DNA from 3 places in the Salinispora pacifica DSM 45544 genome. Region 1 is predicted to be linked to each of the others. Evidence: predicted binding sites of a transcription regulator. Region 1 holds the regulator's gene; each other region holds the start of a gene.
What was found. The regulator HrcA, encoded in region 1, represses chaperone genes, less so after heat shock. The targets are predictions, from matches to a motif close to GGTTNGCACNCTCNNNNNGAGNGTGCNAACC.
Positions count from the first base shown of each region.

Region 2: the regulator HrcA is predicted to act here: its motif matches at 5,730-5,760, upstream of groL (chaperonin GroEL).
Region 3: the regulator HrcA is predicted to act here: its motif matches at 4,404-4,434, upstream of groES (co-chaperone GroES).

Region 1 is NZ_KB905359.1:4,424,858-4,432,437, forward strand. Features, by position in the region: gene lepA (translation elongation factor 4) at 1-194, shown strand, start outside; gene SALPAC3_RS0120365 (hypothetical protein) at 273-1,133, opposite strand; gene SALPAC3_RS0120370 (enoyl-CoA hydratase-related protein) at 1,327-2,109, opposite strand; gene hemW (radical SAM family heme chaperone HemW) at 2,128-3,351, shown strand; gene SALPAC3_RS29440 (DUF4870 domain-containing protein) at 3,534-3,857, opposite strand; gene hrcA (heat-inducible transcriptional repressor HrcA) at 4,356-5,378, shown strand; gene dnaJ (molecular chaperone DnaJ) at 5,448-6,593, shown strand; gene SALPAC3_RS0120395 (16S rRNA (uracil(1498)-N(3))-methyltransferase) at 6,659-7,393, shown strand; gene SALPAC3_RS0120400 (histidine triad nucleotide-binding protein) at 7,450-7,580, shown strand, end outside.
Region 2 is NZ_KB905359.1:2,811,737-2,819,316, forward strand. Features, by position in the region: gene SALPAC3_RS0112725 (S8 family serine peptidase) at 144-2,495, shown strand; gene SALPAC3_RS0112730 (GNAT family N-acetyltransferase) at 2,632-3,561, shown strand; gene SALPAC3_RS0112735 (hypothetical protein) at 3,649-3,852, shown strand; gene groL (chaperonin GroEL) at 3,910-5,532, opposite strand; gene SALPAC3_RS0112745 (cold-shock protein) at 6,138-6,341, opposite strand; gene SALPAC3_RS0112750 (GNAT family N-acetyltransferase) at 6,552-7,088, shown strand; gene SALPAC3_RS0112755 (SAM-dependent methyltransferase) at 7,322-7,580, shown strand, end outside.
Region 3 is NZ_KB905359.1:3,997,304-4,004,883, reverse strand. Features, by position in the region: gene SALPAC3_RS0118380 (molybdopterin-dependent oxidoreductase) at 531-2,126, opposite strand; gene groL (chaperonin GroEL) at 2,254-3,885, opposite strand; gene groES (co-chaperone GroES) at 3,956-4,270, opposite strand; gene SALPAC3_RS0118365 (class I SAM-dependent methyltransferase) at 4,578-5,807, shown strand; gene ybaK (Cys-tRNA(Pro) deacylase) at 5,817-6,299, shown strand; gene SALPAC3_RS0118355 (ABC transporter permease) at 6,447-7,184, opposite strand; gene SALPAC3_RS0118350 (ABC transporter ATP-binding protein) at 7,165-7,580, opposite strand, start outside.

The DNA of each region.
Region 1 (7,580 bases):
GCGCGATCCGCAAGGACGTCCTGGCGAAGTGCTACGGCGGTGACATCAGCCGCAAGCGCAAGCTGCTGGAGAAGCAGAAGGAAGGCAAGAAGCGGATGAAGATGGTGGGCCGGGTCGAGGTGCCGCAGGAGGCATTCATCGCCGCGCTCTCCGCGGACTCCGGGGGCGGCGGCAAGACGTCCGGTAAGAAATAGCCGACGCTCGGGCTGACTCGGGGCAGCCGCCCTGGTCAGCCCGATCCGGTCGACCTCAGGAGGCGTCGAGGACCGACCTCAGGAGGCGTCGAGGACCTCGGCGACCACCCGGGTGGGGCTCTGTTTGCCGGTTGTCGGGGCCCAGACGCCCTCCTCCGCGGTCCACCGTAGCCCTCGGAAGTGGACCAGTTGGACGCCGTTGTCCTGGGCGTGGGACACCAGCCAGTGCGCGTACCGCCAGCCGCCCTGCTCGTCGTCCACGGCCACGGTCAGCCGGGTCGGGCCGGCCGCCGCGGCCTCGGGGGCGAGCCCCCAGTCCAGGGTGAGCCCCTGGGCCAGCGCCGCGGTCGCCGCGGCGCCGCGGTGCTCCGGATCGTCGTTGACGGCGCAGGCCACCGCTCCGCTGGCCTGACCGAGCAGGGCCCGGCTCAGCACCTCCGACTCGTCGGCCCACTTCTGGTATGCCTCCGGGAAGGCCGAGCGCTGCACCGTCTGGGCGGCGTCGGTCACCCGCATCTCTTCCCAGTCGCGCACCTTCGCCAGCGCGGCGTAGAAGGTGTTCGTCGCGTACCGCGGGTCCCGGATCTCGGCTGGCGAGCCCCAGCCCTGGCTGGGCCGTTGCTGGAACAGGCCCACCGAATCCCGGTCGCCGCCGGCCAGGTTGCGCAGCCCCGACTCCTGGTACGCGGTCGCCAGCGCCACCACGACCGCCCGTTCCGGCATGCCGCGCTGCGCCCCGATGGCCGCGATTGTCGCCGCGTTGGCCATCTGGCCGGCATCGAGCTCCACCTGGCCGCCTGCCTGCACCGTGCAACTCCGCCCGGCGAACGGGAGCCGAATCCCGTCCGCGATGTGCCGGAAGGTGACGAAGAGCCCGACCATGGCGACGAGCGCCAGAACGACGCCAGCCGCTACGACTGCCCGAGTCCGCACCTGCACCCCCTGTTTCGACGAGTCCGACAAGAGTAAGCCCCGGGTGCCCGTGAGCCGCCGGCCAGCCGGGGCGGCGCTGCCCGGGCGTTCGTCGGTTCGGCTGCCGGTCGGTCGAGGCGGCGGTGGGCGTCAGCCTTCCCGTGCTGCGCCGGCCAGAAACCCGGGGCTACCGCCCGTGCCGGGCCCGCCAAGAATCGGGCTACTGGCCCGGCACCCAGCTCGCTGGCCGCTTCTCCCGGAACGCCGACACGCCCTCCAGCCCCTCCGCGGAGAGGAAGTAGCCGGTGGAGAGGGTGGCCAGGTCGGTGAGCTCGCCTCGCAGATCGGTCGCGGTGGGGCGGCGGAGCAGTTGTTTGGCCCCGGCCAGTGCGCCGGGTGCGCCCCGGACCAGCGAATCGCAGTAGCGGGCGACGACGGCGTCCAACTCCGCCAGCGGTACCGCCGCGGTGACCAAACCGACCTCGGCGGCCCGCTGCCCGTCGAATGTGTCCCCGGTCAGGTAGAGCTCGGCCGCGGCACGGGGCCGCAGTCGGGGCAGTACCGTTGCCGAGATCACCGCCGGGATCACCCCGATTCGGACCTCGGTGAAGGCGAACGTCGCCTCCTGGGCACAGATCGCCAGATCGGCCGCGGCGATCAGGCCCAGCCCGCCGGCCCGTGCCGGCCCGGCCACCCGCGCCACCACCGGCTTTGGGCATTCCGACACGGCCGCGAGCACGTCACCGAGCATCCCGGCCGGCACCGTGCCGCTGGCGTACGCGGCAGCGGTCTCCTTCAGGTCGGCGCCGGAGCAGAAGACCGGCCCGGCATGGTCCAGCACGACCGCGCGCACGGCGTCGTCGGCGACCGCCGCGGCGAGTCCGTCGAGCAGCTGGGTCATCAGCGGGGTGGAGAGCGCGTTGCGGTTGTGCGGGCTGCTCAGGGTGAGGGTGATCACCCCGCCGGCCGTGGCGGCCCGCACCAGCGCGTCGGGAGAGGTCATGCGGGCACACTAGTGGCCATGCCCGGTGTCCTACCAGAAGGCGAGCGCATCCCGGTGGATGGATCGCTGCCCACAACCGCCCTGACCTCGGTGGGAACGCGGGGGTTCGGCGTGTACGTACACGTCCCCTTCTGTGCCAGCCGGTGCGGGTACTGCGACTTCAACACCTACACCGCCGCCGAGTTGGGGGGTGGCGCCAGCCGGGAGGAGTACGCCGACACGGTCCTCGCCGAACTCGCGCTAGCCGCCCGTGTGCTGCGCGGGAACCCTCCGCCCCGGGTCGACACGGTCTTCGTCGGCGGTGGCACCCCCACCCTGCTGCCCGCGGCGGACCTCGCCCGGATCCTCGACGGCATCGATCGCACCTGGGGGTTGGCCACCGACGCGGAGATCACCACGGAGGCCAACCCGGAGTCGGTCACCCCGCGATCTCTCGCCGCGCTGCGGACTGCCGGCTACACGAGGATTTCCCTGGGTATGCAGTCCGCGTCGCCCGGAGTGCTCGCGATCCTGGATCGGCGGCACAGCGCCGGCCGGGCCGTCGCCGCCGCCCGGGAGGCTCGGGAGGCCGGGTTCGACCACGTCAACCTGGACCTGATCTACGGGACGCCGGGGGAGAGCGCGGCCGACTTCGCCGCCTCGCTCGACGAGGTGGTCGCCGCGGGGGTGGACCACGTCAGCGCGTACTCCCTGATCGTGGAGGAGGGGACCCGGCTCGCGGCCCAGGTGCGGCGGGGCGAGTTGGCGCAGCCCTCCGACGACGTCGCCGCGGACCGCTACCTGGCCGCGGAGGCGGCCCTCGACGCCGCCGGGTTCTCCTGGTACGAGGTCTCCAACTGGGCGCGGACCCCGGCTGCCCGGTGCCGGCACAACCTTTTGTACTGGACCGGCGGCAACTGGTGGGGCCTCGGCCCGGGGGCACACAGCCACATTGGGGGGGTGCGCTGGTGGAACGTCAAACACCCCACGGCGTACGCGCAACGGCTCGCGGCGGGTGCGTCGCCGGGCCTGGCCCGGGAGGTGCTGACCGTCGACGAGGCGCACCTGGAGGACGTCATGCTGCGGCTCCGGCTCGCCACGGGCCTACCGCTGGACGTGTTGGACCCCGTCGGTCGTGCCGGCGCCGATCGGGCCCGGGCAGCCGGTCTGCTGGCCGCGGCGGCGTATGGCGGTGGTCGGGCGGTGTTGACCCTGCGCGGTCGGTTGCTCGCGGACGCGGTGGTGCGGGACCTGCTCGGCTGATCGGCGCCTTCCGGTCCTCGTCGGCCCAGCGCTCACGAACCACTCGTATCCCGTCATCCAGTCAGGATGGGCAGATCGGATGATTGGTCGGTGCCGGCGTGGACCGCGACGGCGATGGGACCGGGCAACAGCGGAGCCGGCCCGGCCGGAACCCGTTCGGTCGGGATCCGGCCAGTCGGGCTTCACTTGATGAGCTTGGCCGACATCGGGTAGCGGTACTGCCGGCCCTCATTCGCCCGGAGGGCGGCGATGATGCCGAACACGACCTGCATCACCACGACGGTGATGTTCGGCAGGAACAGCAGGCACCCGCCCACGAAGAGCAGGACAAAGGCGATTAGCGACCAGGTGATCTGGAAGTTGAGCGCCGCTTGGGCGTGCGCGCGGACGGCTGGTGACTGGTTGCCGCGGGCCAGGTAGGCGATCAGTGGGGCGACGAACCCGAGCAGACCAACGCTGATCAGTGCGCCGACGGCGCCGCCGAGGTGCGCGCCGAGGACCCACATCCGGTCCTCGCTGTTTCCGTAACCGCCGGGTGGGCCGTACCCTCCGCCGGGTGGGCCGTACCCTCCGCCGGGTGGGAAGCCGGCATCGCTGGGTGGATAGCCGCCGGGCGGTGGCATGGCGCCGGGGGGAGGGTAGCTGCCCGGTGGCGGCCAGCTACCCGGGTCAGATGCCCCGGGCATCGGGGTGGTGGGGTCGTCAGGACCCGGGCCGGGTAGCCCAGGCTCTCCGCCGGTAGGAGGGCGAGGTGGTTCCGTCATGGGGTCACCGTAGGCGCAGGGGACAACCAGCCCCAGTGCGGCGCCATCCCGGCTGTCCAGATGATCACCTTAGGCGGACCGTCGGGTTGGGCGGCGGGCCCAGCCGCATCATTCGATGACGGTACTCGATCTTTGTTGATCATCGCGTTGGCGGGCGTGCCGACGTAGACTGGCACTCGCTAGAGTCGAGTGCCAGGAAGCGCCTCGACCGCCGACGCGTCGCAGGAGGAGGGGGGAAGGATGGGTCTCGACGACCGCAAACTCGCGGTGCTGCGCGCGATCGTCGAAGACTACGTCGCCACGCAGGAGCCCGTCGGCAGCAAGATGCTGGTCGAGCGCCACCAACTCGGAGTCTCCCCGGCGACCGTCCGCAACGACATGGCGGTCCTGGAGGAGGAGGGCTACATCCGGCAGCCGCACACCAGCGCCGGCCGGGTGCCCACCGACCGCGGCTATCGGCTCTTCGTGGACCGGCTGTCCCGGGTGAAGCCGCTCACCCCGGCCGAGCGCCGGGCGATCGAGCGTTTCCTGGTCGGCGCGGTTGACCTCGACGACGTGGTGCACCGCACGGTCCGGCTGCTGGCCCAGCTGACCCGGCAGGTCGCCGTCGTGCAGTACCCGTCCTTGGCTCGCTCCTCGGTCCGGCACCTGGAGCTGGTGCCGATCTCCACGACCCGGCTGATGCTGGTCATGATCGCCGATACCGGTCGGGTCGAGCAGCGGCTCGTCGAGCTACCGGGGCCGATCCCCCCGGACGACGTGATCGATCTGCGGCAGCTGGTCAATGAGAAGCTGGTCGGTACCCGGCTCGCCGACACACCGCCGCTGGTGCAGGCGTTGGTTGACGAGGTGAGCGGTGAGCTGCGCCCGGCCATGATCACCCTCTCCACCGTCCTGCTGGAGACGCTGGTCGAACGGCACGAGGAGCGCATCGCCCTCGCCGGCACCGCCAATCTCACCCGCGGTGGTCTGCTCGACTTCCAGGGATCGTTGCGCCCCATCCTGGAGGCGTTGGAGGAGGAGGTGGTCCTCCTCAAACTCATTGGGGAGGTCGAGCCGAGCGCGATGCGCGTCCGGATCGGCGACGAGAACGAGATCGACAACCTCCGGGCCACCTCGGTGGTGAGCACCGGCTACGGGCCAGGGGTGACCATCCTGGGGGGTCTCGGAGTGGTCGGGCCGACCCGGATGGACTATCCCAGCACCATCGCCACGGTTCGGGCCGTGGCGCGCTACGTGGGCGACCTGCTAGCCCAGAACTAGGCATTACCGTCCGGCCGGACCGGGCCGGCGGTCGGCGCAAGCGAGACGAACATGAGGACACCGAACGCAGTGGCCAAGGACTACTACGGCATCCTCGGCGTGAGCCGGGAAGCCTCCGACGACGAGATCAAGCGCGCCTACCGCAAGCTCGCGCGCCAGTACCACCCGGACGTGAATCCGGACGCGGCGGCGCAAGAGAAGTTCAAGGACATCAACGCCGCGTACGAGGTCCTCTCCGACGACCGGAAGCGGCAGATCGTGGACCTCGGTGGCGACCCGCTCGCCCCGGGCGGCGGGGGCGGCGGCCCGGGTGGACCCGGCGAGGCCGGTCCGTTCGTCGGCTTCCAGGACATCATGGACGCCTTCTTCGGGGGGGCCGCCGGCGGCGGCGGACGGGGGCCGCGCCCCCGCACCCGACCGGGCTCCGACGCGATCCTGCGCCTCGAACTGGACCTGCCCGAGACAGCGTTCGGCGTGGAGGCGCCGATCACGGTCGACACCGCCGTCCTCTGCACCACCTGTTCCGGTGCGGGCACCGCCGCCGGCACCCATCCGGAGACCTGCGAGGCGTGTGGCGGGCGGGGCGAGGTGCAGTCGGTGCAGCGCACCTTCCTCGGGCAGGTGGTCTCGGCCCGGCCGTGTACCGCCTGTCAGGGCCATGGCACCACGATTCCGAACCCCTGCCCCACCTGCGCCGGGGACGGCCGGGTGCGGACCCGGCGTTCGCTGACCGTCAAGATTCCCGCCGGGGTCGAGGACGGGATGCGGATCCGACTGGCCCAACAGGGCGAGGTGGGCCCCGGCGGTGGCACCGCCGGCGACCTCTATGTGGAGATCCACGAGCGCCCGCACGATGTCTTTTCCCGCAAGGGCGACGACCTGCACTGCCGGGTGGCTGTCCCGATGACGACGGCGGCGCTCGGCACCCGCCTGACCATCAAGACGCTGGACAGCGAGGAGCCGGTTGACGTCAAGGCCGGCACCCAGCCCGGCAGCATGCTGCGGCTTCGCGCCCGCGGCGTGCCGCACCTGCGGGGGACCGGCCGGGGTGACCTGTTCGTCCACCTGGATGTGCGGACGCCCACCAAGCTGGACGCCGACCAGGAACAGATGCTGCGCGAGTTCGCCCAGACCCGGGGCGAGGAGGTCGCCGAGCTGACCAAGCAGGGGGGCTTCTTCTCCCGGATGCGCGACGCTTTCAACGGCCACGCCTGACTCGACCGGTCCCGGTGTCCCAGGCCAGCGGCCCGGGGCACCGGGCCGGTCGCTAGCCTGGCACCGTGTCCGCGCCGCTGTTCCTGGTTGATTCGTTGCCCACCGCCGAGACGGCGACCCTGGACGGGCCGGAGGGGCATCACGCCGCGACGGTGCAGCGGTTGCGGGTCGGCGAGGAGTTGCTGCTCGCTGACGGTTGCGGCGGCACGGCCGTCGCCGTGGTCACGGCGGTGGGAAAGGGTGTCCTTGACTTTCGGATCACCTCCCGGGATCACCTCGCCGCCCCCGCCCACCGGCTCGTCGTCGTTCAGGGGCTGGCCAAGGGGGAGCGGGGTGAGCTGGCCGTGCAGGCGATGACCGAGGTCGGCGTGGACGCGATCGTGCCCTGGACAGCCGGGCGTTCGGTCACCCAGTGGCGGGGTGATCGGGGGGCACGTGCCCGGGGCAAGTGGGTCGCCACCGCGCGGGAGGCCGCGAAGCAGGCCCGCCGGGCCTGGCTGCCGGTAGTGACCGGCGCCCCGGCCGAGTCCACCTCCGAGGTGGCCCGTCGGATCGCCGGCGCTGCGGCGGCGTTCGTGCTACACGAGCAGGCGGAGGAACGTCTGGTCACCGCGGAGCTACCCGACCGCGGCGAGATCGTGCTGGTGGTCGGTCCCGAGGGCGGCGTAGCCCCGGCCGAGCTGGCCGCCTTCGCCGGGGCCGGAGCCCGGACGGTGCGGCTGGGCCCGTCGGTGCTGCGTACCTCCACCGCCGGGGTGGCGGCGCTTTCGGTGCTCGCCGCCCGCCTTGGCCGCTGGTAGCGCCGGTTCTTCCGCTCTGGGCGGCGGTGTCCGGAGCGTTTCCTTACACTGCCTCGGTGAACACAACTGACTGTCTGTTCTGCCGGATCGTCGCCGGTGAGATTCCCGCCACTGTTGTTCGGGAGACCCGGACAACCCTCGCGTTCCGTGACATCGGTCCGAAGGCTCCGGTGCACGTGCTGGTGAT
Region 2 (7,580 bases), 1.6 Mb from region 1:
GACGGTGCTCCGACGACGCACGCCGGTGAATCCGACGAGCTACTGCGGCGAATCCGACGGCAACGTACGGTGTGCCGGTGCAGCCCTGGCCAGCCCACCCTCTCCCGAGCCCGGCCGGCCCACCGCGGAGCAGCCCGGCGCCGGTGGTCGCCGCCGTCCTCCTCGGCCTGTGGATCGTCGGCCTCACCGTGGTCACCCAACTCGGCGGCTGGTTGACCGACCAACTCCTCCTCCTGGTCGGCGTGGACCGGCTGGTCTGGCTCTGGCCGGTGACCACCGTCGCGGTGGTGGTGCTGGCTGGCGTCCCCACCCTGTTGCTCGCCCTGCTGCCCCGCTCCCGGGTGGTTCGCACCGTCGGCCAGCTCTGGCTGGTGGGTCTGCTGGTGTTCGGCGCGCTGAGCCTGCCGCGGGCGCTGCCACCGGTGCAGCACGAGGCGTATCTGGCGACGCTCGCCGGCACAGCGGGGCTGGCCGCCCTGGTCATCCACCGGCTGGTCACCCACCGGATCGCGCCGATCGGCCCGGAAGACGAACCGGACCGGCGTCGACGGCGCGCCCCACGCCCCGCCCCGGTGACGCTGCTCGGGCTCGCGAGCGGGCTGGCCCTGCTGCTGCCGTGGGTCTGGGTCGGTGCGCTCGGCGGGCTGTTGGAGACGCTGCTCGCCGCGCTCGCCGCCGCGGCCGTCGGTGGGCTGGCAGCGGCGCTGTTGCCGGCCGCGTTCTGGTCCCGCCGCAGCACCGACACCCCGCCGCGTCCAGGTCGGCTGGTGCTGGTGGACGGTCTGGTCGCCGGTGTCGTTCTGCTGCTGCTCGGGGCGGGAGTGGGGCAGTCCGGCGCCCAGTTGCCGCTGCTGCTGACGCTGCCGCCGGCCGGGTTCGCGCTGGCGGCCCTGGCCGCCGCCGCCCGGCGGACAGCGACCGGCGTCGGGCCCGCCACCGCCGGATTGGTTGGGCTGAGCGTCTTCGGCCCACTCGCCTGGGCCGACCCGGAGGAGGTCAGCCTGGTGCTGGCCGCCGCCCGGGACGTGCCCTTCTGGGTGGCGGTCGCCGCCGGTGCCGGCGGCACCGTCGCGGTCCTGCTCGCCCTCGGGTACGGGGTGGCGCTCGTCCGACGTCCGGGCGCCCGACCCAGTCGGACGGTGGCCGGGACGGCGGCGGCCACCCTGCTGGTGGCGACCGGGGCGGTAGCCGTCGGGCCAGGGCAGCCCGGGCTGCACGGTGAACGGCTCTTCGTGGTGCTCCGGGAGCAGGCCGACCTGAGCGACGTACCCGCCGCCACCGGGCGGGCCGGTCGCGACCGCCGGGCCGCCGAGGTCTACCGGCGGCTGGTGGAGACCGCCGAGCGGACGCAGGCCGACCTGCGCCGGGAGCTACGCCGGTTCCGGCTGGACCACACGCCCTACTATCTGGTCAACGCGATCGAGGTCGACGGCGGGCCGCTGGCGCGGGCCTGGCTGGCAGACCGTCCCGAGGTAGATCGGGTGCTGGTCAGCCAGCGGGTCCGCCCCCTGCCCGCGCCCGCCCCGATCGCCCGGGGAGACGCCGCACCGCCGCCGGGCGCGGAGTGGAACATCCGGCTGATCCGCGCCGACCGCGTCTGGTCGGAGCTGGGGATCACCGGTACGGGGGTGACCGTGGGCAGCTCCGACTCGGGGGTGGATGGCACCCATCCGGGGCTGGCGGCCGGCTTCCGCGGCGGGGACGACTCGTGGTTCGACCCCTGGAACGCCACCTCGGCCCCGCGGGACCGGGGCGGGCACGGCACCCACACCCTCGGCAGCGCGGTCGGGCGGGAGGGGGCCGGGGTCGCCCCCGGGGCCACCTGGACCGGCTGCGTCAATCTGGACCGTAACCTCGGCAACCCCGCGCTCTATCTGGACTGCCTCCAGTTCATGCTGGCGCCCTTCCCCACCGGCGGGGACCCGTTCCGCGACGGTCGCCCACCCCGCGCGCCGGAGATTCTCACCAATTCATGGGGCTGCCCGGCGCTGGAGGGCTGTGATTCTGCGGCACTCCAGCCGGCCGTTGCCGCCCTGGCCGCCGCGGGGATCCTCGTGGTGGTCGCCGCCGGCAACACCGGGCCCCGCTGCCGCTCGATCGAGGATCCCCCGGCTTTCCACCCGGATGTCCTGACCGTCGGCGCGGTCGACCGGCAGCGACGGGTGGCCGACTTCTCCGCACGCGGCCCGGGGCCCGGCGGCGTCGCCAAGCCGGACCTGGTCGCCCCCGGTACCGATGTGCTCAGCGCGCTTCCGGGTGGCGGGTACGGCGCGCTCAGCGGCACGTCGATGGCGACTCCGCAGGTGGCCGGGGTGGCGGCGCTGATGTGGTCGGCCAATCCGGCGTTGATCGGCGATCTACCTCGGACCCGCCAGATCCTGACCGAGACCGCCACCGCGGTCCGGGTCAGTGGCGACCGGTGCGGCGACGAGGCGCATGTCGCGGGCGCCGGCCTGGTGGACGCGTACGCCGCCGTCCGCGCCGCCCGAGGCTGAACGACGTGCGTAGGCCGAGGTTGCGGACGGCTGGACCGGCTCGTACCGGCCGCCCGGTGGGCGAAGGCGGGTCTCGTGCGCCGGCAGCAGGGAACCTTCTTAACAACAGTGTTCCGGTGGCCTAGGGTCAGCGTCCATGGACCTGAAGATCACCGAGCTGACGCCGGAGCAGCTGCCGACCGTGATCGAGCTGTGCGGCCGGTCCCTGGATCTGCCGGACGACGCCGCCGAGGCGGGGGCCATCGTGGCGACGCTCTGGCCGCGGGCGGTTACCAGCCGCCCCGTCGTCGCGCTGGGCGCCTACCGGGACGCCCGGCTCATCGGCGTACTGCTCGGCTCGCTCGCCGCACCGAGCAACCCGGCCGCGCATGTGGATCTGGTCGCGGTGGAGCCGGCGCACCGGCGGCGGGGGGTGGCGCGGGCGCTGGTGGCGCGCGCCGAGCAACAGTTCGCCGGGCTCGGGGCGAGGGAGGTACGGCTGGCGGGCAACCCGCCGTACTATGCCTGGCCCGGCATTGATGTGCGCTACACGCCGGCGATCTGCGCGGCGGAGGCGCTCGGGTACGCCCGGGACAGTACGGCCTGGAACATGACCGCCGACCTCTCCGGCGCCGAGAGCCCGGCACTACGGACGACGGCACCGGCGGAGCAGCGGCTGGCGGGTCGGGGAGTGACGGTACGGCGGGCGGAGCCGGCGGATCTGCCCGCGCTGACGGCGTTCGTGTCGGAGGCCTTCGACGGCACCTGGGCCGCGGAGGTGGCCGAGTCGATCGGCCGGGACCAGGCCGGCTGCCACCTCGCCGAACGCGACGGCGACCTCCTCGGCTTCGCCGCCTGGGGTTCATCTCGGCCGGGTTGGTTCGGCCCGATGGGCACCGCGCCGGCCGCGGCGGGGTCCGGGATCGGTGGGGTGCTGTTGCGTCGTTGCCTCGCCGATCAACGGGCCGCGGGGATCACGCAGGCGCAGATCGGCTGGGTGGGGCCGGTTCGGTTCTACTCGGGCAGCGCAGGTGCCTGGATCGAACGGGTCTTCTTCGGATACCGGCGGAGCCTCGGGGAGCAATAACCGACGAATCGGATAGGTCATCCGATAGCGTCATTCGCCCCCCACTAGCCGGCAACGGCCCCTACCGTTTCGGTGGAGGAGGCCCACATGACGACGGACGACGAACAGCCCGGGCCGCCGTTGCCCTTTGACCGCCTCGACTTCGGCGACGCCGAGCAGCAGGCGGAGATGGACGGCGCCGACGAACCGCCCGCCGACGAACCGGTGCCGGTCGTGGACGAGCCGGTCCCGGCGCCCCAGCCGTACGACCAGACGCAGAAGCGGCGCAACCAACGGCCGCTGCCAACGTAGCCACGCAGAGGGGCGGACCACTGAACGGCCCGCCCCTCTGGTCTCGCGAAACTGGACTTAGAAGTCCATTTCCCCGCCGCCCGGGCCAGCCGGGGCAGCCGGGGTCTTCTCCGGCTTGTCCGCCACAACAGCCTCGGTGGTGAGGAAGAGCGCCGCGATCGACGACGCGTTCTGCAGCGCCGAACGGGTCACCTTGGCCGGGTCGATGATGCCCGCGGCCATCAGGTCCACGTAGCCACCGGTCGCGGCGTTCAGGCCGTGACCGGCCTCGATGCCACGGACGTGCTCGACGACGACGCCACCCTCGAGGCCGGCGTTGACGGCGATCTGCCGCAGCGGGCCGTCCAGCGCGATCTTGACGATCTGGGCGCCGGTCGCCTCGTCACCGGTCAGGTCGAGCTTGTCGAAGGCGGTCTTGCCGGCCTGCACCAGCGCGACGCCACCACCCGGAACAATGCCCTCCTCGACGGCAGCCTTCGCGTTGCGAACGGCGTCCTCGATGCGGTGCTTGCGCTCCTTCAGCTCGACCTCGGTGGCCGCGCCAACCTTGATCACCGCAACGCCGCCGGCCAGCTTGGCCAGCCGCTCCTGCAGCTTCTCCCGGTCGTAGTCGGAGTCGCTCTTGTCGATCTCGGCCCGGATCTGGTTGACCCGACCCTGGATCTGCTCGGCGTCGCCGGCACCGTCGACGATCGTGGTCTCGTCCTTGGTCACCACGACCTTGCGGGCGCGACCCACCATGTCGAGGCTGACGGCGTCCAGCTTGAGGCCGACCTCCTCGCTGATGACCTGGCCACCGGTGAGGATGGCGATGTCACCGAGCATGGCCTTGCGGCGGTCACCGAAGCCCGGGGCCTTGACGGCGACGGACTTGAAGGTGCCCCGGACCTTGTTGACGACCAGGGTCGCCAGGGCCTCGCCCTCGATGTCCTCGGCGATGATCAGCAGCGGCTTACCCGACTGCATGACCTTCTCCAGGATCGGGAGCAGGTCCTTGACCGAGGAGATCTTGCTGTTGACGATCAGGATGTAGGGGTCGTCAAAGACGGCCTCCATCCGCTCCGGGTCGGTCATGAAGTACGCGGAGATGTAGCCCTTGTCGAAGCGCATACCCTCGGTGAGCTCAAGCTCCAGGCCGAAGGTGTTGCTCTCCTCGACGGTGATGACGCCTTCCTTGCCGACCTTGTCCATCGCTTCGGCGATGATCTCGCCGACGCTGGGGTCACCAGCGGAGATGGAGGCGGTGGAGGCGATCTGCTCCTTGGTCTCGACGTCCTTGGCGAGCTTCAGCAGCTCCTCCGAGACGCTGGCGACCGCGGTCTCGATGCCCCGCTTCAGGGCCATCGGGTTGGCGCCGGCGGCCACGTTACGCAGGCCCTCGCGGACCATGGCCTGGGCCAGGACGGTCGCCGTCGTCGTGCCGTCACCGGCGACGTCGTCGGTCTTCTTCGCGACCTCCTTGACCAGCTCAGCGCCGATCTTCTCGTACGGGTCCTCGAGCTCGATCTCCTTGGCGATGCTCACACCATCGTTGGTGATGGTGGGAGCGCCCCACTTCTTCTCGAGCACGACGTTACGGCCCTTGGGGCCGAGGGTCACCTTCACAGCGTCAGCGAGCTGGTTCATGCCCCGCTCGAGGCCGCGGCGAGCTTCCTCGTCGAACGCGATCATCTTGGCCATACGGCGTTGTCCTCCTGGACACTCACGGGCCACCCGAGAGGGTGTCTCCCGGATGGGCCGCCTGGTTACGCACCTTCAGACATCGCCACCTGGCGACGGCGACGTCCGTCGGCCGGGCCGGATAGCCCGCGACGACCGGCCAACTGCCGCACCCGCGTCCTGCGACGCCGCTGCAACCGTGGCCCTCCCGCCCCGACCATTGGCACTCACGGTATGCGAGTGCCAAGGACCTGTTTAGCACTCCCCCTTGCCGAGTGCAAGCACGATCGCCCAGGGCAGTCGACTTCCACCGCCCGCCGAACGACGCTCACCAGCCCCTCGTACGCCGACCACGCGGCGACAACGGCAACGAGCCCTACCTGCTTCCTCAGGTAGGGCTCGCTCTTCCTCAGGTGGGGCTCGGAGGTGACGGTGCGGCGAGAGCCGGGGCACGAACGAACAGCAGCCGGGGCGCAGCGGGCGGCCGGCGGGCACAGCGGGCAGCCCGGCGGAGCAACGTCACCCAGCCGCACGCCGGCCGGGCGCCAGCCCGAGCCGGTCGGCTGGGTGGTGACAATCGTGGGGACGACCGTTACGCCGGTCGCCCCCGAGGCAGCGCCGGTCGCTCAGGCGACGACGCGCACCCGTTCGGCCTGCGGGCCCTTCTGCCCCTGGGCGATCTCGAACTCCACCCGCTGGCCATCGTCCAGCGCCTTGTAGCCGTCCATCTCGATAGCAGAGAAATGGACGAAGACGTCCTGCCCCCCGTCAACGGCGATGAAGCCGTAGCCCTTTTCGGCGTTGAACCACTTCACGGTGCCCTGTGCCACGGTGCACTTCCTAACTATGCGCGACTCCACTCACCCCGGCCGAGCCGGCACGCCGGCCGGCGGGTGGTACCGGTTCGACGATCGGCGACGGCCGCTGAACCGGTGACCGAAATCGCACGCTACACGAGGCGTGACGACGGCGCACGACCACAAATCGGACATACGGTGAGTGGCTCCCATCGTCGGGCATCGTTGTGATAAATAACCGACATGACGAGCGATCCCGCCCCGGGGCCGGCATCGACCCGGCGGGCGTGGATCCGTCGGGTCCAGCCGGCCGACGCCGCCCGAATGCGGGCGCTGCGGCTGGAGATGCTCGCCGACGCACCGCTGGCCTTCCTGGAGACGCTTGCCGACGCGGCGGCCCGCCCCCACGCCGACTACGCGGCGCGCATCGCGTACACCTCGACGGGCAGCGCCAACGCGCAGTTCGTCGCGGACCCGAGCGGCCGGCTGGTCGGACATGCCGGGGGCGCGGCGACTCCGGACGAACCAGGGCTCACCGTCATCTTCGCCGTCTACATCACCCCATCCTGGCGGGGTGGCGGACTGCTCCCCGACCTGATCGACGCGGTGGCCGGCTGGTCCCGCGCCTGCGGTCGTCCGGAGCTGATGCTGGAGGTCGTGGTCGGTAACGAGCGGGCCTACCGGGCGTACCGTCGGTTGGGGTTCGTCGACACCGGCCGCCGCCTTCCGCACCCGACGATCCCGACCCTCACCGAGCTACAGATGCGCCGCCCGGCCTGAAGGGACGCGGTACGACGCCGAACGGGTCCGGGACACCGACCGGCGGGCCCAGCCAGGGGTGCGTGCGCCCGATAGCGCCCGGACCGCAGTCGCACTGATCTCCAGAAATGTCGTTGGCGTCGATGTCCGGCTAGGCTGAACGCCGCCCGCTCCACGAGCGTCCTTAGTAGGAGGTGACCGTGCCCGGCAATAACCCGGCTACGGAAGATCAGCAGCGACCCCATTCATCCGCAATCGACAATGGTGTGCCACATTCCGCGCGGATCTACGACTACTGGCTCGGGGGTAAGGACAATTTCGCCGCTGACCGGGCCGTCGCCGAGGCCCTGATATCGGCGATCCCGACGGTGCGGTCCATGGCGGCCGAGAACCGTCGATTCGTCCACCGGGTGGCCCGCTATCTGGTCGGGCAGGCCGGCGTACGGCAGTTCCTGGACGTCGGCACCGGCATCCCGACCAGGCCGAACCTGCACGAGGTAGCCCAGGAGATCG
Region 3 (7,580 bases), 430 kb from region 1:
TGCTGGGAGCGTCCGGATGATCCTCTTCCTGGCTCCCGGCAAGCCTGGCTTCACCAGGGAGGCTGCCTCCTCAACCTGGCGGACAGGGATGCGCCAAAGCGAGCGCCGTTGCTACTTCGTGGGTTGGCGGGTTCCGGGGCAGTCGCCCCGACCGCCCATCGGCGTGTGTGGTGGGCAAGAGCTGCCAGGCCTCACCCCGACGCGGGCCCCGCAGGTTGAGCACTGTGACTGAGGCGACATAACTGGGCTCCCTTCTCGGGTGAACTACCGAACCACCAAACCTTCATTACTCCCCGAGGCGGCAGTGCGGCGGGCACAGCCAACCCGACCGGCATGCCAACCGGACCTCGACACACCCGGGCCCGGCTCCGGGACCTCTCCACCGGCAGCTGGGCTTTCCCCCTCACGGCGGCGTCAACCCCCGCGTTCACGCCGCTGCCACGCCAGGTCAAGACCCCGCCCTGGGCGCGGTCCCGGTCGGAGCGCAGACCCAGGGGCAAGAGCAGCCGCGAGACGGCGCACCTGGCGGGTCAGCCAACGGTGACGCGCACCGTGTGCCAACCGGTCGCGCCGTCCGGAGCCACCGGTGCGCTCCGGCCGGTCTGGGTCTCACCGGTCACATCGGTGGCCCGAACCTGAAGCGTGTGCTCCCCCGGCGTCGCGTCCCACCGCCACGACCACTGCACCCAGGTATCCACCGAGACCGTCGGCGCGAGGTCCGCCTCCCGCCAGGGCCCCTCGTCCACCCGGACCTCCACCCGCCGGATGCCCCGGTGCTGCGCCCAGGCGACACCGGCGACAACCACCTCCCCCGCCACCAGCCGACTCCGCCGTCGGGGCGTGTCGATCCGCGACTGGGTCTTCACCGGGCCCTGCGCCGACCAGCCGCGCGGCACCCAGTACGCGTCGAAATCCGCGAAGCTGGTCAACTCCAGCTCGGTGACCCACTTACAGGCCGACACGTAGCCGTACAGGCCCGGCACCACCATCCGAACCGGGAAGCCGTGCTCGACCGGCAGCGGCTCACCGTTCATGCCGACCGCCAGCAACGCGTCCCGGCCGTCCCGCAGCACCGCCGTGGGGGTGCCGCAGGTCCAGCCGTCAACGGACCGCCCAACAACCTGATCCGCGCCCTCCAGCGGCTCCGCCTCGGCCAACAGATCCCGCAACGGCACCCCCAACCAGCGGGCATTGCCGATCAGGTCACCACCTACCTCATTGGACACGCAGGCCAACGTGACATACCGCTCGACCAGCGGCCGGGCCAGCAGGTCGGCGAAGCTGAGGGTGATCGGGTTGCGGACCCGGCCATGGATGCGCAACCGCCAGGTGGCCGGATCCACCTGCGGCAGCACCAGGGCGGTGTCGATCCGGTAGAAGCTGGATCTGGGCGTGACGTAGGAGGCGAGTTGGGCCAGGTCCAGGTCGGCTCCGGCCGGCACCGCGGCGGCCGGCGAGGCCGGGGCCGGCAGCACGACCGCCGCTCGGGCCGCCGACACTCCCCGCCGGCCACTCAGCCACCGGCCGCCGACGCCGGCCGCCGACGCCGCCCCGAGCAGTAGCCCACTCGCGGTGAGGAAGCGTCGCCGGGACTCCGCACTCGGTCCCACGGCCTGCCCCCGGTCAGCTGACCCGGCCACCGGCGCGCCGGAGTCGGCCGGTGGGGTGGGTGCGGACCAGCGCCATGGATCCAACTCCAACGGGCCCCGGATGAACGCCCAGAGCACCAACCCACCGAGGCTGCCCCCGGCCAGCGCCGGCAGGGCGTCGGTGAGATCCGCATCGGCCCGGGTCAGGGCGGCGAACGCCCCCAGCGCCGTAAACGCCGTGACGCCGGCCAGCCCGTACGCCAGGTGCCGCCGGGACAGTACGCCGAGCAGCGCGGCGAAGCCGGCCAACAGCAGGGCCGTACCCACCAACAGGGCGACCTTGTCGTAGCTGCCGAAGAGCGCGATGCCGAACTGTTTGAGTGGCTCCGGCACGGTGTCGACCACCAACCCGCCGACGGCTACCAGCGGAGCGGAACGGGGGCCGGTCAACACCGCGACAAGCTCCGCCGAGCCGATCGCCACCGCAGCGGCGATCACCCCGGCCGAAGCGGCGTGGCGACGGGTCGTACTGGTCACGCGGACCAGTGTTGCCAATCTCGGTCCACGGCGGTAGTCACGTCAGCGTTCCGTAAGCAGTCCGGAAGACGCGTCGGGGCGCGTCGCCACTGTGGACGACGCGCCCCGACCGAGCGTCCGGCGTGGGTCAGAAACCCGGGCCGTGCTGGTGACCGTGGCCGTGACCAGCCGCAGCCGGCTCCGGCTCCTGCGGCTTCTCCACCACGAGGCTCTCGGTGGTGAGCAGCAGGCCCGCGATCGACGCGGCGTTGGCGACCGCGTTGCGGGTCACCTTCACCGGGTCGAGGATGCCGGCCTTGGCCAGGTCGACGTACTCGCCCGTCGCTGCGTCGAGGCCGTGGCCCCAGTCCTTGTCGACGACCTTCTGCACCACGACGTAGCCGTCGTGGCCAGCGTTCTGGGCGATCCAGCGCAGCGGCTCGACCAGCGCCTTGCGCACGATCGAGACGCCGACCTTCTCGTCCCCGACGAGGCCGAGGTCATCGTCGAGCGCCGGCAGGACCTGGGCCAGCGCGGCACCACCGCCGGGCACCGTGCCCTCCTCGACCGCGGCCTTGGTGGCGGCGATGGCGTCCTCGATGCGGTGCTTGCGCTCCTTCATCTCGACCTCGGTCGCCGCGCCAGCCCGAATCACGGCGACGCCACCGGAGAGCTTGGCCAGCCGCTCGGCGAGCTTCTCCCGGTCCCACTCGGAGTCCGAAGCCTCGATCTCCTTGCGGATCTGGGCGACCCGGTCGACGGCGTCGGCGGCCTTGCCGCCGCCGTCAACGACGGTGGTGTTCTCCTTGTCGACCACCACCCGGCGGGCGGTGCCGAGCACCTCCAGCCCGACCTGGTCAAGCTTGTAGCCCAGCTCCGGGGCGACCAGCTCGGCACCGGTCAGGATCGCCATGTCCTGCAGCATCGCCTTGCGGCGGTCACCGAAGCCGGGAGCCTTCACCGCGCAGACCTTCATGGTCTTGCGGAGCGCGTTGACCACCAGCGTGGACAGCGCCTGACCCTCGACGTCCTCGGCGATGATCAGCAGCGGCTTGCTCTCCTGGAGGACCTTCTCCAGCAGCGGCAGCAGCTCCTCGATCGCCGAGATCTTCTGCGTGGTGATGAGGATGTACGGGTCCTCCAGGACCGACTCCTGCCCCTCCGTGTCAGTGACGAAGTTGGGCGAGATGAAGCCCTTGTCGAACTGGAGACCCTCGGTCACGTCCAGCTCGGTGGCGAGGGTGGAGCCCTCCTCGACGGTGATGACACCGTCGCGGCCGACCCGCTCCATCGCCTCGGCGATGAGCTCACCGATCGTGGCGTCCTGCGCGGAGACGGTCGCGACGTGCGCGATCGCCGCCTTGTCCGACACCTCGACGGCCTTGCCGAGCAGCGCCTCGGAGACCTTGGTGGCCGCCGCGTCGATGCCCCGCTTGAGGCCGGTCGGGTTGGCGCCGGCTGCCACGTTCCGCAGGCCCTCCCGGACCAGCGCCTGGGCCAGCACGGTGGCGGTGGTGGTCCCGTCGCCGGCGACGTCGTTGGTCTTGGTCGCCACCTCCTTGACCAGCTGCGCGCCGAGGTTCTCGTGCGGGTCGGTGAGCTCGATCTCCTTGGCGATGGTCACGCCGTCGTTGGTGATCGTGGGTGCGCCAAACTTCTTGTCCAGGACGACGTTGCGCCCGCGGGGGCCGAGGGTGACCTTGACCGCATCCGCGAGGGCGTTGACACCGTGCTCCAGCTGGTGCCGAGCGTCGTCCGAGAAGCTCAGGATCTTCGCCATGAATGTCCCTTCGAAGCGTCGTCGCCCCGGCCCGGCGAGCCGGACCGGGGCGACGACACTGCTCGGTTACCTACTTCTCGATGACCGCGAGGACGTCGCGGGCGGAGAGCACCAGGTACTCCTCGCCGGCGTACTTGACCTCGGTGCCGCCGTACTTCGAGTAGAGGACGGTGTCGCCGACCTTGACGTCGATCGGCACGCGGTTGCCCTTGTCGTCGATCCGGCCCGGGCCGACAGCGAGGACAGTGCCCTCCTGCGGCTTCTCCTTGGCGGTGTCGGGAATCACGATGCCCGACGCCGTGGTGGTCTCAGCCTCATTCGCCTGGACCACGATGCGGTCCTCAAGCGGCTTGATCGCAACCTTGGTCGCGGTAGTCACGGGCATACCCTCCTGGGGTACTTGGTTTCGTTACCGACCGGCAAACCGGCCAGCTCAATCTGCCACATGCCACCGGGCGGGGCCGTCGTCGCGGGTGCCGGTCCGCCTGGCGTTAACCTGCCGGGCACCAGGGCCCGGAGGTTGGCACCCTCAGGTCGAGAGTGCTAATCGCAGGTTATTCCTCGGCTAGCACTCCGTCAAGGAGAGTGCCAACGAACCGCCCAGCGCGTCGCGCGTACCACGTGCGTGGGCCGGCGCCGGCCCGGCAACACCCCAACTCAGACGCTCGCGGACCAGCCGGAAGAATGGCGGGGTGGACCTCGGACAGCTGGCGCGGCTGCGTACCCCCGCGGGGTCGGCGGCGCTGACGGCGGCCACCGAGGTGGCCGGGGGTGACCCGCTGGCCGCGGCGACGGCGCTCCGCTCCGCCGGGTTCCCGGCCGACCTGGCCGCGGCGGCGCTGACCCAGGCCGAGCTACGCCGACGTGCGGTGGGCAAGTTCGGTTCGGTAGCGGCTGACATGTTCTTCACCCGGGCCGGCCTGGAGCAGGCCACCCGCCAGGTGGTGGCGCGGCGACGCGCCGAACGGCTGCGCGCCAGCGGCGTCCGCGCCCTGGCCGACCTCGGCTGCGGAATCGGCGCGGACGCGCTCGCCGCCGCCCGGGCCGGGATCCGGGTGTACGGGGTGGAGGCCGACCCACTCACCGCCGCGACCGCCACCGCGAACGCCGAGGCGACCGGACTCGCCGAGCGCTTCACCGTCAACCAGGGGGACGCGACCACCTTCGATCTGCGCCGGGTGGACGGGGTCTTCTGTGACCCCGCCCGCCGGGCCTCCGGTCGACGGATCTTCGACCCGAACGCCTACTCCCCGCCGTGGGACTTCGTGCTCTCGCTGACCGAACGGGTGCCGCGGACGGTCGTCAAGGTGGCGCCCGGCCTGGACCACGCACTGATCCCACCCGACGCGGAGGCGGAGTGGGTCAGCGTCAACGGCGACCTGGTCGAGGCCGCCCTGTGGTGCGGCGAGTTCGCGACGGTGGCCCGCCGCGCGACCGTGCTGCGAGAAGAGCCGCCGACCGACACCACCGGCCGGGTCGATCCCGCCACGCACCGCACCAGGGTGCACGAGCTGACCAGTTACCGCGTCGCCGAGGCCCCGGTCGGGCCGGTCCGCCGCTATGTCTACGACCCGGACCCGGCGGTGGTCCGCGCGCACCTCGTCGCCGAACTGGCCGGCGCCCTCGACGCCACCCTCGCCGATTCGGCGATCGCCTATCTGTACGCCGACACTCCCACGCCGACCCCCTTCGCCCGCTGCCTGGAGATCACCGACGTGCTGCCGTTCTCGCTGAAGCGGCTTCGTGCCCTGCTGCGCGAGCGGCGGGTCGGCCGGGTGGAGATCCGCAAGCGGGGTTCGGCCCTCGAGCCGGAGCAACTCCGCCGCGATCTGCGGTTGACCGGCGACCAGCCGGCCAGCCTCGTGCTGACCCGGGTGGACGGCGCCCCCACGGTGCTTATCTGCCGTCCGGCCACCAGCTAGCGTGATGGGGTGGCACGACGACAGGCTACGCCGGCGACCACGCTGCTGAGCAAGCGGAAAGTCAGGTACCGCACCCATCCGTACGACGTGCCGGCGGACGCCCCGAACTACGGAGCACTTGTTGCGGCGACGCTCGGCCTGCCGGCCGACCGCGTGTTCAAGTCACTGGTGGCCGTGGTCGATGGCGCGCTCACCATCGCGGTCGTCCCGGTGACCGGAGAACTCGGCCTCAAAGCCCTGTCCGCCGCCGTAGGCGCCAAACGGGCCGTGCTGGCCGACCGGGCAACGGCCGAACGTGCCACCGGGTACGTACGCGGCGGCATCAGTCCACTCGGACAGCGGCGCAACCTGCCGACCGTGCTCGACGAAAGCGCCCTTCACCACGAGACCATCTACGTCTCGGCTGGCCGTCGGGGGCTCCAGCTGGAACTGGCGCCACAGGATCTGGTCGCCCTCACCAACGCCCGAACGGCACGGATCGCCGCCACCTAGACCAGCTGGACAACCCGCGCTCTGGCCTGGTGCCCTGGCCGGATGCGGGCTGATCGCGCCACCCTCCCGAAGCGCCGGCTACGTCCGACGCGGTCTGGCGGCTTGCCGCCCAGGCCTGTCCGCGAGTGGACCGGCGACCGGCCCGGCTCAGGTTCGTCGGGTCATGATGTGCAGGGTGGCGGCGAAGCCGAGGGCGCACCACGCGGCCAGGACCGCGTACGGCGCGGCCGAGACGCCCTCCGGGCCGGCGGTGAGGGAGTCGCGAACCACCTGCGCCATGTGCTGGAACGGCAGCACCTGGTGGACCGTCTGCAGCCACTCCGGGAGCCGGTCGGCGGGGAAGTTGATCGGCGAGAACATCAACGCGATGAAGACGATGAGCTGGGTCACCATGTTCGTCACCGGTGGCGCGGCCGCGTAGGCGATCGCGAGGCCGACGGTGGTCGCGGCGAGCGCGACCAGGACCGCGGCGGGTACGGCCAGCCAGCTCACTCGAAGGGTGAGATCAAAACGCAGTACCGCGACCAGTAGCCCGAGGAGCAGTCCCGGCGCCCCGACGACCAACCAGGTGGTGACCTCCGAGAGCACAACCGCGGTCCGCGGTACGGGCAGTGTCTGGTTGTAGGTGAAGGTGCCCTCGGTCTTCGCGGTGGCGACCAGTTGCGGTGCCATCACCATGCCGATCGTGATCAGGCCCAGGGTCGGCGCCCCGGTGGCGAGGTAGCGCGCGGTGGCCGAGTCGATCTGCGGCAGCAGGAAGGCGAACCCGAGGACGATCCCCACCGAGAGGAAGATCTGGACGACCAGCACCAGCGAGAGCAGGTAGCGCAGCCGGATCGCCGACCAGCGCAGCAGGAGCAGGTAACTACGAAACCAGGGTCGCATCAGGGTTGGTCTCCGGGTTCGCGGTCAGGGTGAGGTAGAACTCTTCGAGGCCGACGGGGTTGAGCGAGAAGCGGCCGGTTATCGACGCTGCCCAGGCCACCGCGAGCTGCGCGTGCTCCGCGGCGAGGGTGATGGTGAGCCGGTCGCCCGCCCGGCTGGTGCGCAGCGCCCAGGCCGGCACGGCCGGTGCGGCGGTCCCGCTCATCTCCAGGCGCAGCTGTCGGTCCGGGGCCAGCGCGGCCGGCGGGCCGGTGGCGGTGACCCGGCCGTGGTTGAGGATCACCACCGTGTCGATCACCCGTTCGGCCTCGGCGATGTTGTGGGTGACCAGGACGACTCCGTGCCCCGCCGCGGCCAGTTCCCGAACCTGTGCCCAGAGCAGGCGCCGGCGGGCCG